Regions from separate parts of the Novacetimonas sp. GS1 genome, predicted to be linked through region 1. Evidence: riboswitches for the same ligand, from Rfam matches in the RefSeq annotation. Region 1 holds a riboswitch; each other region holds the start of a gene.

Region 1 (4,169 bases):
CCGCTGACGGTTGCGCCCTTTATCCTGCGCGGCGTTACCCTGCAGGGAATCGACAGCGTCACGTGCCCACGTGACCAGCGCATGGCGGCATGGGCCAGGCTGGAGCGTGACCTTGATCCCGCGCTGGTCGATTCGATATGCGCAGACATCCCCTTGAAACAGGCGATCGCGACGTCACCGCGGCTTCTGGCGGGCAATGTGCGTGGGCGCATCGTCGTCAACACCCACGATGCCTAGGCCGCAATGCCCGAACCATAATGCTGGCACGCAACAGGTGGGGCCATCACGCCACTGGGCGCGCGAACACTCCGCCACAAAAGCAACCGCAATGGCCAACCTGCCGCCCGGAGAACCCGCCCGGACAGCAGCCGACAGGAAACGTCAGTGGCAGGGGAAGCCGAGCAGGTGACGTCCATCATGGACGAATTCATGGACATAATGCCCCGACACCAGCGAGGTCGCACCCTGTTCCGCGCCCACGAAATACAGCAGCAGCGAAGCAATCACGAGGCCGAAGACCGCCCACGGCAGCAGGTCACGAACCGGAATCGCGACAGGCGCGGAAGACAGGCCACCCGCAGGCAGGACAGAAGATGTGTGGTTCATGGCAAAATGCACTCCCTGATCAGTCGTGATCCCCGACTAACCGATTTCGGACCCCTCGGCAAACGCTTCCGCCCCCTTGCCGGTGGGCATCGGGCATGCGCACGCGAGGAAAACGCCGACGATGAAAAACAGTGACGCCGTTTTTTATGAACGCTCCGTTTACGAACGGCCGGGGACACAGGGTCACGACACAGGGGCGTCCGTCGCCTTTGTGATCCTGCCCCGACAAGATGTCCCAACACAACGCTTCGACAGAAATCCCCGACCTCAAGAGATCCTGGCACCAAGATCGCAATGACGACGCCGAAAGCCTGTTTGAAAACAAATCATTTATAAAAACAGGAACAGTTTTTTAGTGTTGCCGTTTTTTGAAAAGGCGGTGTCTTCTGAAGCTTTTTGGAAAAAGCTTCACCAAAAACTTTTATAATTTCAGGATATTATGGAATCTGACTTTTCAAAAAATAGGGCAACGCCTGAAATGTTCCCGTTTTCTCTTGATGGGGCATTTTAAATGCAGTCTCTATTAAAGAGACCGTATCATGCAAAGATCATAAAAATTTTTGATAAATATTCTCAAAAAACATGTGAAAAATTACATTTTTAAGAGACTGTTTGAAAAGTCAGGCTGAATAACATACTAAAGTTATAAAGGTTTTTGGTGAAGCTTTTTCTAAAAAGCTTCAGAAGACGCCGCCTTTTTGAAAAAAGGCGGCACCCAAAAACTTTTCTTTTTTTATCAACGCGTTGTTTTTAAACAATCTCTAAAAATTATGAGATTCCCGGAAAATAGGTCGCCGATAAAAAATAATGACATGGTATGATGACTGCGTTTTTTCATGAGGGCCACATCCTTCAAGGCTTTTGGAAAGGAATTGTCCCAAAACATTTATTATTCCAGTTGGTGATGCGCCCTGTCTTGTCACACCGCCCAAGGCGACAACGCATATTTTCATCAATCCGTTGGTTTCGAACAGACTTTCGCATGAAACGACCTGAAAGACACTGCGCCAGCCATTTCCAACATCCCCCATTTCCCCCGGAACTTTGACACACCGCCCCCATGCACCTGACCTGCCTGTCCCTGCCCGCGCCTGACTGCCTGCGTCGCGCCATCATCCCCACACGTGATGACCTGCCCCCCCTGCCCCCCGGACAGGCGGCGCATCTGTGCGCCACGGCACCCGTTGCCTGTGGCGATGATACCGCCATCCCTGTTGCGCAATGGGCGGGGCGCACGCCCATTGCGCACGCCGCCCTGCGCGCGCGCGACCACGGCGCGTGGCATGGCCGCGCCCTGCATGACCTGCCGGCGCCCGACGTCGCACGCTGGATCGCGGACCCGGATTTCGCACCGCCAGACGGTGAAAGCCTGCGCTCGGTGCTGGTGCGCGTGGCGGACTGGCTGTTACGCTGCCCTACCGGACATGCAAACATGATGATCATCGCGGACACCATGGTCATACGCGCCCTTGTACTGGCGACGCTTGGCACAGGGGCAGAAGCGTTCGCGGCCCTTGATATCGGACCATGCACCCGCACCCTCGTGACATTCCATAACAGGTGGCGTGTGCGTGAGGCAGGGGCGGCCATCACGTTTTGACACCACATCGCGGGCGCGTGTAAAAGCCCGCATGATGGTTCCCGTAAGGGAAGAAACAGGGAAGCACGGTGCGTGGCGCGGCAGGTTGCCGCCCGCAATGCCGTCACTGCCCCCGCAACTGTAGGTGGTCTCAAACATCCAGCAGGCCGTCCCTTTACAAAAGGGTGCGGCACGTCACTGGCCAGTCTGGCCGGGAAGGCGCCGGATGCGGCGGCAGGGACACTGTCCATGCCCCGGCCACAAGTCAGGAGACCTGCCATCATCGCCATGTCCCACACCAGTTCCGGGACATGGCACGACCACTGAATGTCGCAGGTCCGGCGGGGTGCCTGGAAATGCGGCGGTATCCTGATGTCCGTGCCATGCATCGGCCCCGATGCCGCACGGTCGATGCACCCCGGCCATGGCCGCCATCCCATCGGGATGACGCGGCGACAGCGCAGGACGACACGTGCAATGACCACAGGTGCCCCCCCTTCCGACGCCCCCCATACCACCACCCGCCCCGACCTTCGCGCCATCCATCTCCATGTCTGCGTCACGTGCCTGCGCGGGCTGCCGGTTGGCGCCGCACCACCCGGGCGCGCCCTGTATGAACAGATGCTGACGCGCACGCACGACACCAATGTCGTGGTGCATGAGGTCAAATGCCTTGCCGCGTGCGATCGTGGCTGCACCGCCGTCGTCGCCATGCCGGGGAAATGGGGATGGCTGCTTGGCCATCTTGGTCCTGAAAAGGCCGACGACCTGATGATCTACCTTGCCGCCTATGCCACCTCGCACAGTGGCAGTGTCATGCCTTCGCGCCGTCCGGCCTCTCTGTCGGACATGGTGCTGGGCCGTTTTCCCGCCGCCCTCCTGACGGAGCACTCTTCATGACCGCATCCCCCTCCTCCCGTCCCGCCACCCGCGCCGCCCGCGCGAAGGTACCTGTCACCGTCATCACCGGCTTTCTTGGCGCGGGCAAGACGACGCTGCTGCGCCATGTGCTGGCACAGGCGCGCGGACGGCGCATCGCGATTGTCGTCAACGAATTCGGCACGCTGGGCATTGATGGCGAAACGCTGCGTGCCTGCGGGGTGGAAGGATGCCGGGATGACGATATTGTCGAACTGACCAATGGCTGCCTGTGCTGCACCGTGGCGGATGATTTCCTGCCGACGATGGAGGCGCTGCTCGACCGGGCTGACCCGCCGGAGCATATCGTGATCGAGACGTCCGGCCTTGCCCTGCCCAAGCCACTGCTCAAGGCATTCGGCTGGCCCACGGTGCGCACGCGCATGACCGTCGATGGCGTTGTCACCGTGGTTGATGGCCCCGCCGTCGCGGCCGGGCGTTTCGCCGACGACCCGGATGAAATCGCACGCCAGCGCCAGGCCGACCCGTCACTGGACCACGACAACCCGCTTGCGGAAGTTTACGAAGACCAGCTCCTTTCGGCGGACATGGTGATCATCAACAAGACCGACCTGATGACACCAGATCAGATCACCATGGTGGAGCGTGAGATCCGCGCCGAAATCCCCCGCGCGGTCAAGGTCATCCATGCCGTGGACGGGCAGGTGGACCCCGTTGTCCTGCTGGGCATGGATGCGGCGGCCGAAGATGACCTTGCGGCCCGCCCCTCCCACCATGATGCGGAAGGGGGCGAGCATGAACATGACGATTTCGAAAGCTTCGTCGCCCCCATTCCCGAACAGGACAGCGCGGACGCCTTTGTCACGCATCTGGCCCACGTGGCGGAAAAATATGACATCCTGCGCATGAAGGGATTCGCCGCCGTACGCGGCAAACCGATGCGCCTGGCGGTGCAGGGCGTGGGCAGCCGGTTCCGCCACCAGTTCGACCGCCCCCTGTCACAGGATGCGCCACGCACGGGCAACCTTGTCATCATCGGTCAAAAGGGCCTGCCGCGCGCGGCGATCGAGGCGGACCTGCAACGGACCTGACAGGACGGTCGAAA
Region 2 (4,169 bases), 2.2 Mb from region 1:
ACCGGCCTCATGCAGCTTTCCATTGCGGCCCTGCCGCTTGGTGGCCTGACGGGGGCCCTGTGCGCGGCTGCCGTGCTGATGGGGGTGGTGGGGCGTGGCGGGACACTGGTGCTTTTACTGGCGGGGGCGGCACTCAGCAGTTTTACCGCCGCGCTGACGGCGCTGGTGCTGAACCTTGTCCCCAGTCCGTATGCATCCTTTGAAATCATGCATTGGCTTATGGGGTCACTGACTGACCGGACCTTTACCCATGTCTGGATCTGCCTGCCCGGTGTGGTGTGTGGCACGCTGTTTATGCTGTCCTGCGCACGTGCGCTCGATGCGCTGGCGCTGGGTACGGATGTGGCGGAAAGCCTTGGGTTCCGGCTTCATGCTCCATGGGGGATACAGACGCGCGTCGTGCTTGGCGCGGCTCTTGCCGTTGGGGCGTGTGTGGCGGTTTCCGGTGCGATTGGCTTTGTGGGGTTGGTGGTGCCGCATCTGTTGCGCCCGTTGACGGGGCACCAGCCTTCACGCCTGCTTGTGCCGTCCTTTCTGGGGGGCGGACTGTTGCTTCTGGCGGCGGATATGGTTGTGCGCCTGGTGGCAAGCGGGCCTGAACTACAGCTTGGCGTATTGACGGCATTGGTTGGTGCGCCGGTTTTTTTCGCCCGTGTCATCATCCTTAAAAGGAGCAGCCCATGAGCTTGCTTCATGCGTGCGGCGTCTCGCTCAGACGGGGGGAACGGGCTGTCGTTTCCGCCGCTGCCCTGACCCTGGAACGGGGGCGGGTTGTGGGCCTGATCGGACCGAACGGGGCGGGGAAAAGCACGTTCATGCGTATGCTTGCGGGGTTACAGACCCCCGATTGTGGGGAGATCCAGCTTCTTGGGCGTGACATGGGGCAGATCCCCCCCGCAATGAGGGCAAGGCAACTGGCCTTTATCCCGCAAGATGGTGGAATGCCGCCGCCGATGCCCGTCCGTAATCTGGTGGCACTTGGGCGCCTGCCACATGGACAGGCCAACATGCATGCGATAGGGCATCCTGCGGTGCAACGTGCGCTGGAGGCAACAGGCCTGCTGGACCTGTCTGCCCGTCCGGCCTGTCATCTTTCGGGTGGAGAGCGGGCGCGTATGAACCTCGCGCGTGCGCTGGCGACCGATACGTCTGTTGTTGTGGCGGATGAACCGATTGCCGCCCTTGACCCTGCCCATGCCCTGTCCATGATGCAGCTTTTCCGTGAACAGGCCGCACAAGGTAAGGGGATTGTCGTTGTGTTGCATGATCTGGTGCTGGCGACGCGGTTTTGCGATGAACTTGTGCTGATGGATGATGGCTCCATCATTCGACATGGCCCTGCAACACAGGTGCTGGATGATGATATCATGCATGCAGTGTACGGGGTAACGGTCAGGCGGATCGGGGATGCTGTCATTCCGTGGGAACTCCGTCGATAAGGCATCTTGATGTAATCCGGGCTGTTTTTGTACGAATCCGTTATTTCCCCGGATTATTGTTTGCAAAAACCTTTCAGGACATTTGCGGGGCAGGGACTGATCTGCGAATGCATTTCGAAAAAATCTTCAGGATATCTTGCATCTGGCGGAAAAATGCAGGCACTATCAACTTCTATCAAGTCGATGGTCCCGTGCGAGCGGGCTAACAGGGAACGCCGTCATGCTCCGGCCGGGTCATAAGCCCGGGAGCCAAGTCGGAGGCTGCTCCCGCAACTGTAGGCGGTATGTCGCCGGTTCATTTACCCCCATGGGGTAGGTCACTGTTTCCACGATCAAGGGAATGGGAAGGCAGGAACCGGCAGGCCATGATCCGTGAGCCAGGAGACCTGCCATCGTCATTTGCCAAGCCGTCGGACGGGATGTGCCGAAGGCGGGAGAAGCCTATGCCCATCAGGCAGGAAGCCACGTGCCATGGCGATATGGCAGGTAACGCATCCACGCGTTGCAGTTTTATGAAAATCATACGAAAAATAACGTCTTTTCTGACTGCGCCACCCCAGGTCCCGTGTGGCCGATATTGTGGGAGGCATTGAAGCGAGTATGGCACGGATTATATCGGACATAACCGCGCCGGTGCGGATGCCGCGTCTGCCCCATGATATCCGGCGTGTGCGGAGTAACCCTGATTTCTGGTATCCCGTTGCCTGGTCGCGTGAACTGCGTCGGGGCAGGGCGATCGGGGTACGTTATGCAGGGCAGCCGATTGTCGTGGTCAGGCCAGAGGCCGGTGCGATCTTTGCGCTTGATGATGTCTGTCCCCATCGTCAGGTTCCTCTGAGCAAAGGAGATGTATGTGGGGATTTTGTGCGCTGTGCATATCATGGGCTGAAATATAGCCGACGTGGACAGTGTTTTTCACCGGATATGAAAATCGAAGATGATCTGCCCCGACTGCGCACATGGGCCTGTCAGGAAAAGGACGGGCTGATTTTTGTTTTCATGGGACCGATGGAAAAGTCCGATAGTGTGCCTCTGCCGGATATTCCACGTGTGCGCGATCCGCATTATCGGACGCGTCGTTTTGGAAAAATTGTGAAATGCCATTACAGTTTCATGCATGAAAACCTGATGGACATGAACCATCAGGTCCTGCACAGCCGTCTGGTCGGAAGTATGAAACCCCGGTTCCTGGGCATGGAACGTGGTCATGATTTTGTGGAGGCGCGCTATACCTTTGCGCGTATGGCCGGCAAGCAACCCCTGAGTGAAGCCCTGATTTATGGGCAGCGTCGGAAAGAAGGGCGCAATTTTGCCTATCGCGATGTCATGACCATCCGTACGCAATATCCATATCAGGCATTGCGGATCGAGACGCAGGGCGTTGAGGAACCGGTCATGGACCTGTGGATTGCGTATGTGCCGCAGGATCGCGAGGAACAAACCAACCGTGTCTTTGGACTGTTGTCCATACGCCGGTTGAAGGTTCCGTTCATACTGGATCTGGCATGGCCGTTGCTGGTTGCCTTTACGGAACGTGTCTTTGCTGAGGATCGCGAAATTGTCGAACTTGAACAGCGGGCATGGCAGGAGCAGGGCGGTGATCGGAATCAGGAAGTTTTTCCGGTTATCATGGCCTTGCGCCAACTGCTTGTCCAAAATGGGATAAGTGCGCAAACAGCCTGAAATCAGGAACCAGGGTCTGGTGCAGCTTTTCCCCCAGGACTTCAGGGGGGGCTGCCATTTGAAAGGCGCGCGTCCGCCAGACCCTTTGTCGGGTTTTATGAATGGGTTATTTCCTGACGTTCTCTAAGATAGATTTTAATATGCCGGGTCGGGCTGATCGTGACATGTTTTGTCATGATTTATCCGCCATGGAATGGAATTGCGGCATGACCCATAATTCGGCAAAAGCAGATCCTGCCCCGTTGGGGTTGATGGGGTTTGGCATGACCACTGTCCTGCTTAACCTGCATAATTCAGGCATCGTTCCCATGGGGGGAGCTATTCTTGCAATGGGATTGGTGTTCGGCGGGGCGACGCAGTTTGTCGCCGGCCTGCTGGAATACGGAAACAGAAATACATTTGGCATGACGGCCTTCATGTCTTATGGCGCTTTCTGGCTGTCCCTCGTTGTGTTGCTGTTCTTGCCGCACTGGGGATTGGTGGCACCCTCATCACCTGCCTTGATGGGCAGCTACCTGCTGATGTGGGGCCTGTTTACTGCCATTATGACGATTGGCACGCTGCGTGCCTCGCGCATGCATCAGGTGGTGTTTTCCAGCCTGACAGTATTGTTTCTGCTGCTCGGCCTTGCCGAAATCCTTGAGCAGCCCATGTTGACGGTTATTGCCGGATATGAAGGATTATTTTGCGGGTTCAGCGCCATTTATCTGGCGGCAGTGGAATTGCTCGCAGCACAACCGGGACACGTCGCAGCTCCTGTTGCAGTTATGGTGCCGCCTGCCGAGGTTGCAGCCTGATATTGCGGTTCCGCAAACCTGTTATGGGGCAGCACATGCCCGATGATGCCCCATGACTGAATATAACCGCCCTTCGGGGCGGTTTTTTTTTGGATATGCCGCTATATCAAGGGGCTGACGGTTACGCGTATATATGTGCTTGATCGCGCGTATCCTGCGGCGCCATGGGCATAAAAACGCGCAGATGCCCGGGGATAAGTTCTCCTGAAACGGCCAAGCCTATGGCATAATATATAATTCTGGCACCCCG
Region 3 (4,169 bases), 760 kb from region 1:
CCCTGCCGCCCGGCGCGCATCCCCCCGCGCAGGCAGACGCCGCGCCTGTTCCTGCCGCGGCCGCGGCTTCTATCCCTGCGCAGCAGGCGGCGACGCCGGTGCTGTCGGCGCACCCGACCCTGACCTATCTCATTCCCCGGCAGGGCGCGTTGCGATGGCAGCAGGCGGTGGCGGTGCTTTCATCCTCCCAACGCAAGGACATGGCGCTGCGGTTTGCAAAATACCTGCGCACGCCGCAGGCACAGGCGCACCTTGCCACCTCCTCATGTTACTGGGGGATGCCGGCGGACATGCGCACGCCGCTCGACCCCGCGATCAAAAATGCCCTGCATTGGGAAGACCAGCCGGCACAGATCGCGGCGACACGCATGCTGCCGCAGCTGTCACCCGACATGCGCCACAGGTTGCAGGCCCTGTGGACCAGCGTGATGCAGGCCCCGTAAGACCAGACGCACGGATCATGGCAGGTGGATCATGGTGGACAGATCATGACGGACAGATCATGACGGGCGGCAGATCCCCTCCCCCACGATGATCGTCCGCAGCCCTCAGGCAGGATGGCCCTGATACCCTATATAGAGGCTGTTCAAAAAGTCAGTCTTGATAACATACTGAAATTATAAAAGTTTTTGGTGAAGCTTTTTCCAAAAAGCTTCAGAAGACGCCGCCTTACTTCGATCGAAAGGCGGCACCCAAAAACTTTTCTTTTTCATCAATGAGTTGTTTTCAAACGCTCTCGTAAAAAAGGCGTCGCATTTTCCAAAAATGCGACGCCAGCAACATCCCCGGCAACCTGTCCGGTCGCCTCAGCCGCGCACGACCCCATGGTGGCCGTGCAGTTCGGGCATACGGTCCACCAGCAGGCCGAACACAAGGCCCAGCGCCCCCCACAACACGACCTGCATGCCAAGGGCGGCCTCGCGGAAATGCCACAGCAGGGCGGCGGGGAAATCTGCCGGGACCTCGTTGATCGTGGGCAGCGCCAGTTGCAGCACCGTCACCAGCACGACAAACAGCGCACAGCCACACAGCCATGCGGACCATGCCCCCAGACGCGCCAGCAGCGCCCGTCCCGCCAGCACCGACAGGATCATCGCACAGAGCGAGAAGACGACCATTTCAAAATAGGTCGCGGTGCGTTGCCCGATTGTTTCGGGGTTCCCCACGGCGGGCGGGTTGGCGGGATATTTCAGGTCGGGCACCAGCACGACCGCCACGAACCCCGCCACCGCCAGCAACAGCGCCAGCATCCGTGGCGATACCTGTCCCACACGGCCAAACGCCACCGCAAACGCCAGCGCGAATACCCCCCCATACGCCGCGCCATACATGACGGACGCCGTCAGCAACCCGATGGAGGACTGCACCTTGCGGCTGACCAGTTCTTCTTCTGGCGGTTCACCTTCGGCCGCATCATGCGCGGCCTCGAACGCGATGGCGCGATCGACCTGGGGTTCGCCGACAATCCGCGCGAAGCCAAAGGCGAGGAACGCCGCGAGAATCCCCGCAAGCATACCGCGCAGCAGGACACGCCCGGCCATCAGGCCCGCACCGGCAAAGGGAAAAGGAAGGGAATATGCATATTCATGACTCCTGCGGGGAAATCGCGTCCCCGATGGATGGAAGAAAGGATATCATGCAAAGTATCTGGCTTGGCAGGGTGCGCGCATCGACATGATGCCATGCATGCCCGCATTACAGTGGCGCGACCGCACCGGATTTTCACCGGCTTCCTTTGCATGAAAGGCCCGTTTTCATCGCAGGGCGCACCGCACAAGTCAATGCGGGGCAAAGCCGCCCCGTCGCGCCCTGCACAGCGCATCCCCAACGGAACATCCCCAACAGGGCATCCCAAAGCCTGCATTCAGGACAGCGCATTCGGAACAATGCATCTTGGGCAACGCATTCTGGGCAACACATCCCGAACAGCCATCCGGGATGACCCGCCGATCAGGTGACAGGCAGGCGCGTGAACAGGCGCACCCTCCGCGCCCGCACATCACGCCATGCCGCGTTTACGGAAAAAACGCCGCAGGATTCTTAGAAGCTGTTTGAAAAGTCATTCTTGATAACATACTGAAATTATAAAAGTTTTTTGTGAAGCTTTTTCCAAAAAGCTTCAGAAGACGCCGCCTTATTTCGATCAAAAGGCGGCACCCAAAAACTTTTCTTTTTCATCAATGCTTTGTTTTCAAACACTCTTCTATTCATGAATCTACTGGAACTGTTTGAAAACATCCCCTTGATAATGGAAGGGGAAATTCCAGACGTTACTTTAACATTTTGAAAATACGACGATTTTCAGGACATCTCGGAAAATCTTTACCAAGAACTTTCAGGATCCCAGTGGTATATGGGGACAGATTTTACAAACAGCCTGCTCGGGAATGATCGAAATGTCCGGGCGCTGCCTGTTTGTAAAAAGGCAGCGCCTTTACACGGGGCCGTAAAAAACTTCAAAAAAACCATTGCCGTTTCAATCGGTTGCTGGTCCTGACGTTTCAAACGATCTCCTGTATTCAGGGGGCCGGGGCATGTCCCGCGCGCCATGCCCTGATCGCCTCGAGTGTGCGACGGACATGTTCGTCAGGCGAAAGCGCGCTGTAGGTAAAGATGATCTTGCCATCGGGGGCGATGACATAGGACGTGCGGCTGGCGTAATGGACCACCGGCATGCGTGAATCATACAGCCGCGCAATCGACCCCGACGGGTCGGATGCGACGGGGAAACGGCCATGGCATTCGCTGACGGAAAAACGGTCCAGCGTCTTGAGATCATCCATCGACACGCCGATCACGCTGGCGCCAAGTGCGTGGTAACTGTCCATCGCATCCGCGAATTCATGTGCCTCTATGGTGCAGCCACGCGTAAAGGCGGCGGGGTAGAAATATACCACCACCGGCCCGTTACGCAGCGCATCGGCCAGATGAAAGCTGAACTCCTTGCCTGCCTGCGCGGCGGGGGCGACGAACATCGGCGCATTGCTGCCCGCGGGCAGGGCGGCGCGCGCGGTGGACCATGCGACAATCCCGGCAAAGGACAAAACCCCCACCAGTGGCACGATAATACCCGTCCACGACCATCGCGGACGCCTGTAGAAATATTTCATTCACTTCATCCCGTCATGCATCGTGCGTCATGCGTCGTGCCCTCATGACCCGGAAATCGGTCCCATGACCTGACAGGCATGACTGCCCAGTTTCTGGCACGCCTGCAACGCGCTGGCATGCGACAGGCCCAGCAGGCGGGCGCGATAGACACGTCCCCGCCCCGCCGTGACCGAATCAACCTGTTCACGCGCGCCATGCAGCGCGGCGTTGGCGCGGGCATGCTGCAATGCCTGCAACGCCTGTCCGCGCGATCCATAGGCCCCGACCTGCACCGCCCAGTTGGCGGCATCCATGACGATGGTGGGATGCGCGCCCACCGCCGACATCGGCAACTGCCCTGCTCTGGCGCGCGCGCTCCATGCCGCACGGACGGCCGCACTTTCAGCCGACGGGGCCTCGGCCACCTGCAATGGCTGGTCCGCGCCGATCACCTGCCGCCCGCCACGCCCATGCCGGGTGCTACCCTGCGCGCGGGCCTGCGCGCGGGCCTGTGCCCTGGCCTCGATCATCAGGTCGGCCTGTGAACGGTTGACCGGCGACACACCGGCGATGCGCGGGCCGATAAAGGCCACATATTCGCGTGTTTCACGCGGCAGCGTATGGCTGCGGTCAAGGAAATCATCCAGACGCCCCGGCCCGCTGTTATAGGCCGCAAGGAACCCCGGCGAGCCATAGATGTCATACATCTGGCGCAGGTACGAAGTGCCGGCGATGATGTTGTCATGCGGTTCATAGGCATCCGGCCCAAGGTTGTAACGCCGGCGCATCTCGTCATAGGTGGGGGGCATGAGCTGCATCAGCCCCATTGCACCGGGCTGCGACGTCACGAACTGCCCATTATGGAAAAGCTGCCCGCCGGATTCACGCTGCATCACCGCACGTATCCACAGTTCGGGCACATCGAAACGCTGCGCCGCCTCGGTAATATACGGCCCCCACGGATCTTCTGGCGGACCGGGCGGGGTATAGTTCTGGCGCGCGCGGGCGCGATAGGCGTCGGCTTCCTGCATCATCTGCGCATCCGACATCGCGGCCTCGTGCGGTTTACCCGCGCAGGC

What was found. A riboswitch is a leader RNA that binds a small molecule or an ion and turns the genes downstream of it on or off. The one in region 1 is predicted to bind cobalamin.
Region 2: it holds a riboswitch for cobalamin, as region 1 does, so the genes downstream of both, FYB92_RS10580 (aromatic ring-hydroxylating dioxygenase subunit alpha) here and FYB92_RS00905 (DUF1636 domain-containing protein) in region 1, are expected to answer to the same signal.
Region 3: it holds a riboswitch for cobalamin, as region 1 does, so the genes downstream of both, FYB92_RS04195 (CbtA family protein) here and FYB92_RS00905 (DUF1636 domain-containing protein) in region 1, are expected to answer to the same signal.

Annotation. Positions count from the first base shown of each region.
Region 1 is NZ_VSZP01000001.1:173,558-177,726, forward strand. It holds gene FYB92_RS00890 (MDR family oxidoreductase) at 1-237, shown strand, start outside; gene FYB92_RS00895 (CbtB domain-containing protein) at 382-606, opposite strand; gene FYB92_RS00900 (histidine phosphatase family protein) at 1,667-2,206, shown strand; cobalamin riboswitch at 2,225-2,482, shown strand; gene FYB92_RS00905 (DUF1636 domain-containing protein) at 2,513-3,085, shown strand; gene cobW (cobalamin biosynthesis protein CobW) at 3,082-4,155, shown strand.
Region 2 is NZ_VSZP01000001.1:2,384,418-2,388,586, reverse strand. It holds gene FYB92_RS10590 (iron ABC transporter permease) at 1-684, shown strand, start outside; gene FYB92_RS10585 (ABC transporter ATP-binding protein) at 681-1,439, shown strand; cobalamin riboswitch at 1,607-1,848, shown strand; gene FYB92_RS10580 (aromatic ring-hydroxylating dioxygenase subunit alpha) at 2,040-3,122, shown strand; gene FYB92_RS10575 (acetate uptake transporter) at 3,311-3,919, shown strand.
Region 3 is NZ_VSZP01000001.1:931,266-935,434, reverse strand. It holds gene FYB92_RS04200 (extracellular solute-binding protein) at 1-443, shown strand, start outside; gene FYB92_RS04195 (CbtA family protein) at 807-1,541, opposite strand; adenosylcobalamin (AdoCbl) riboswitch at 1,587-1,763, opposite strand; gene FYB92_RS04190 (peroxiredoxin) at 2,520-3,110, opposite strand; gene FYB92_RS04185 (lytic transglycosylase domain-containing protein) at 3,153-4,169, opposite strand, start outside.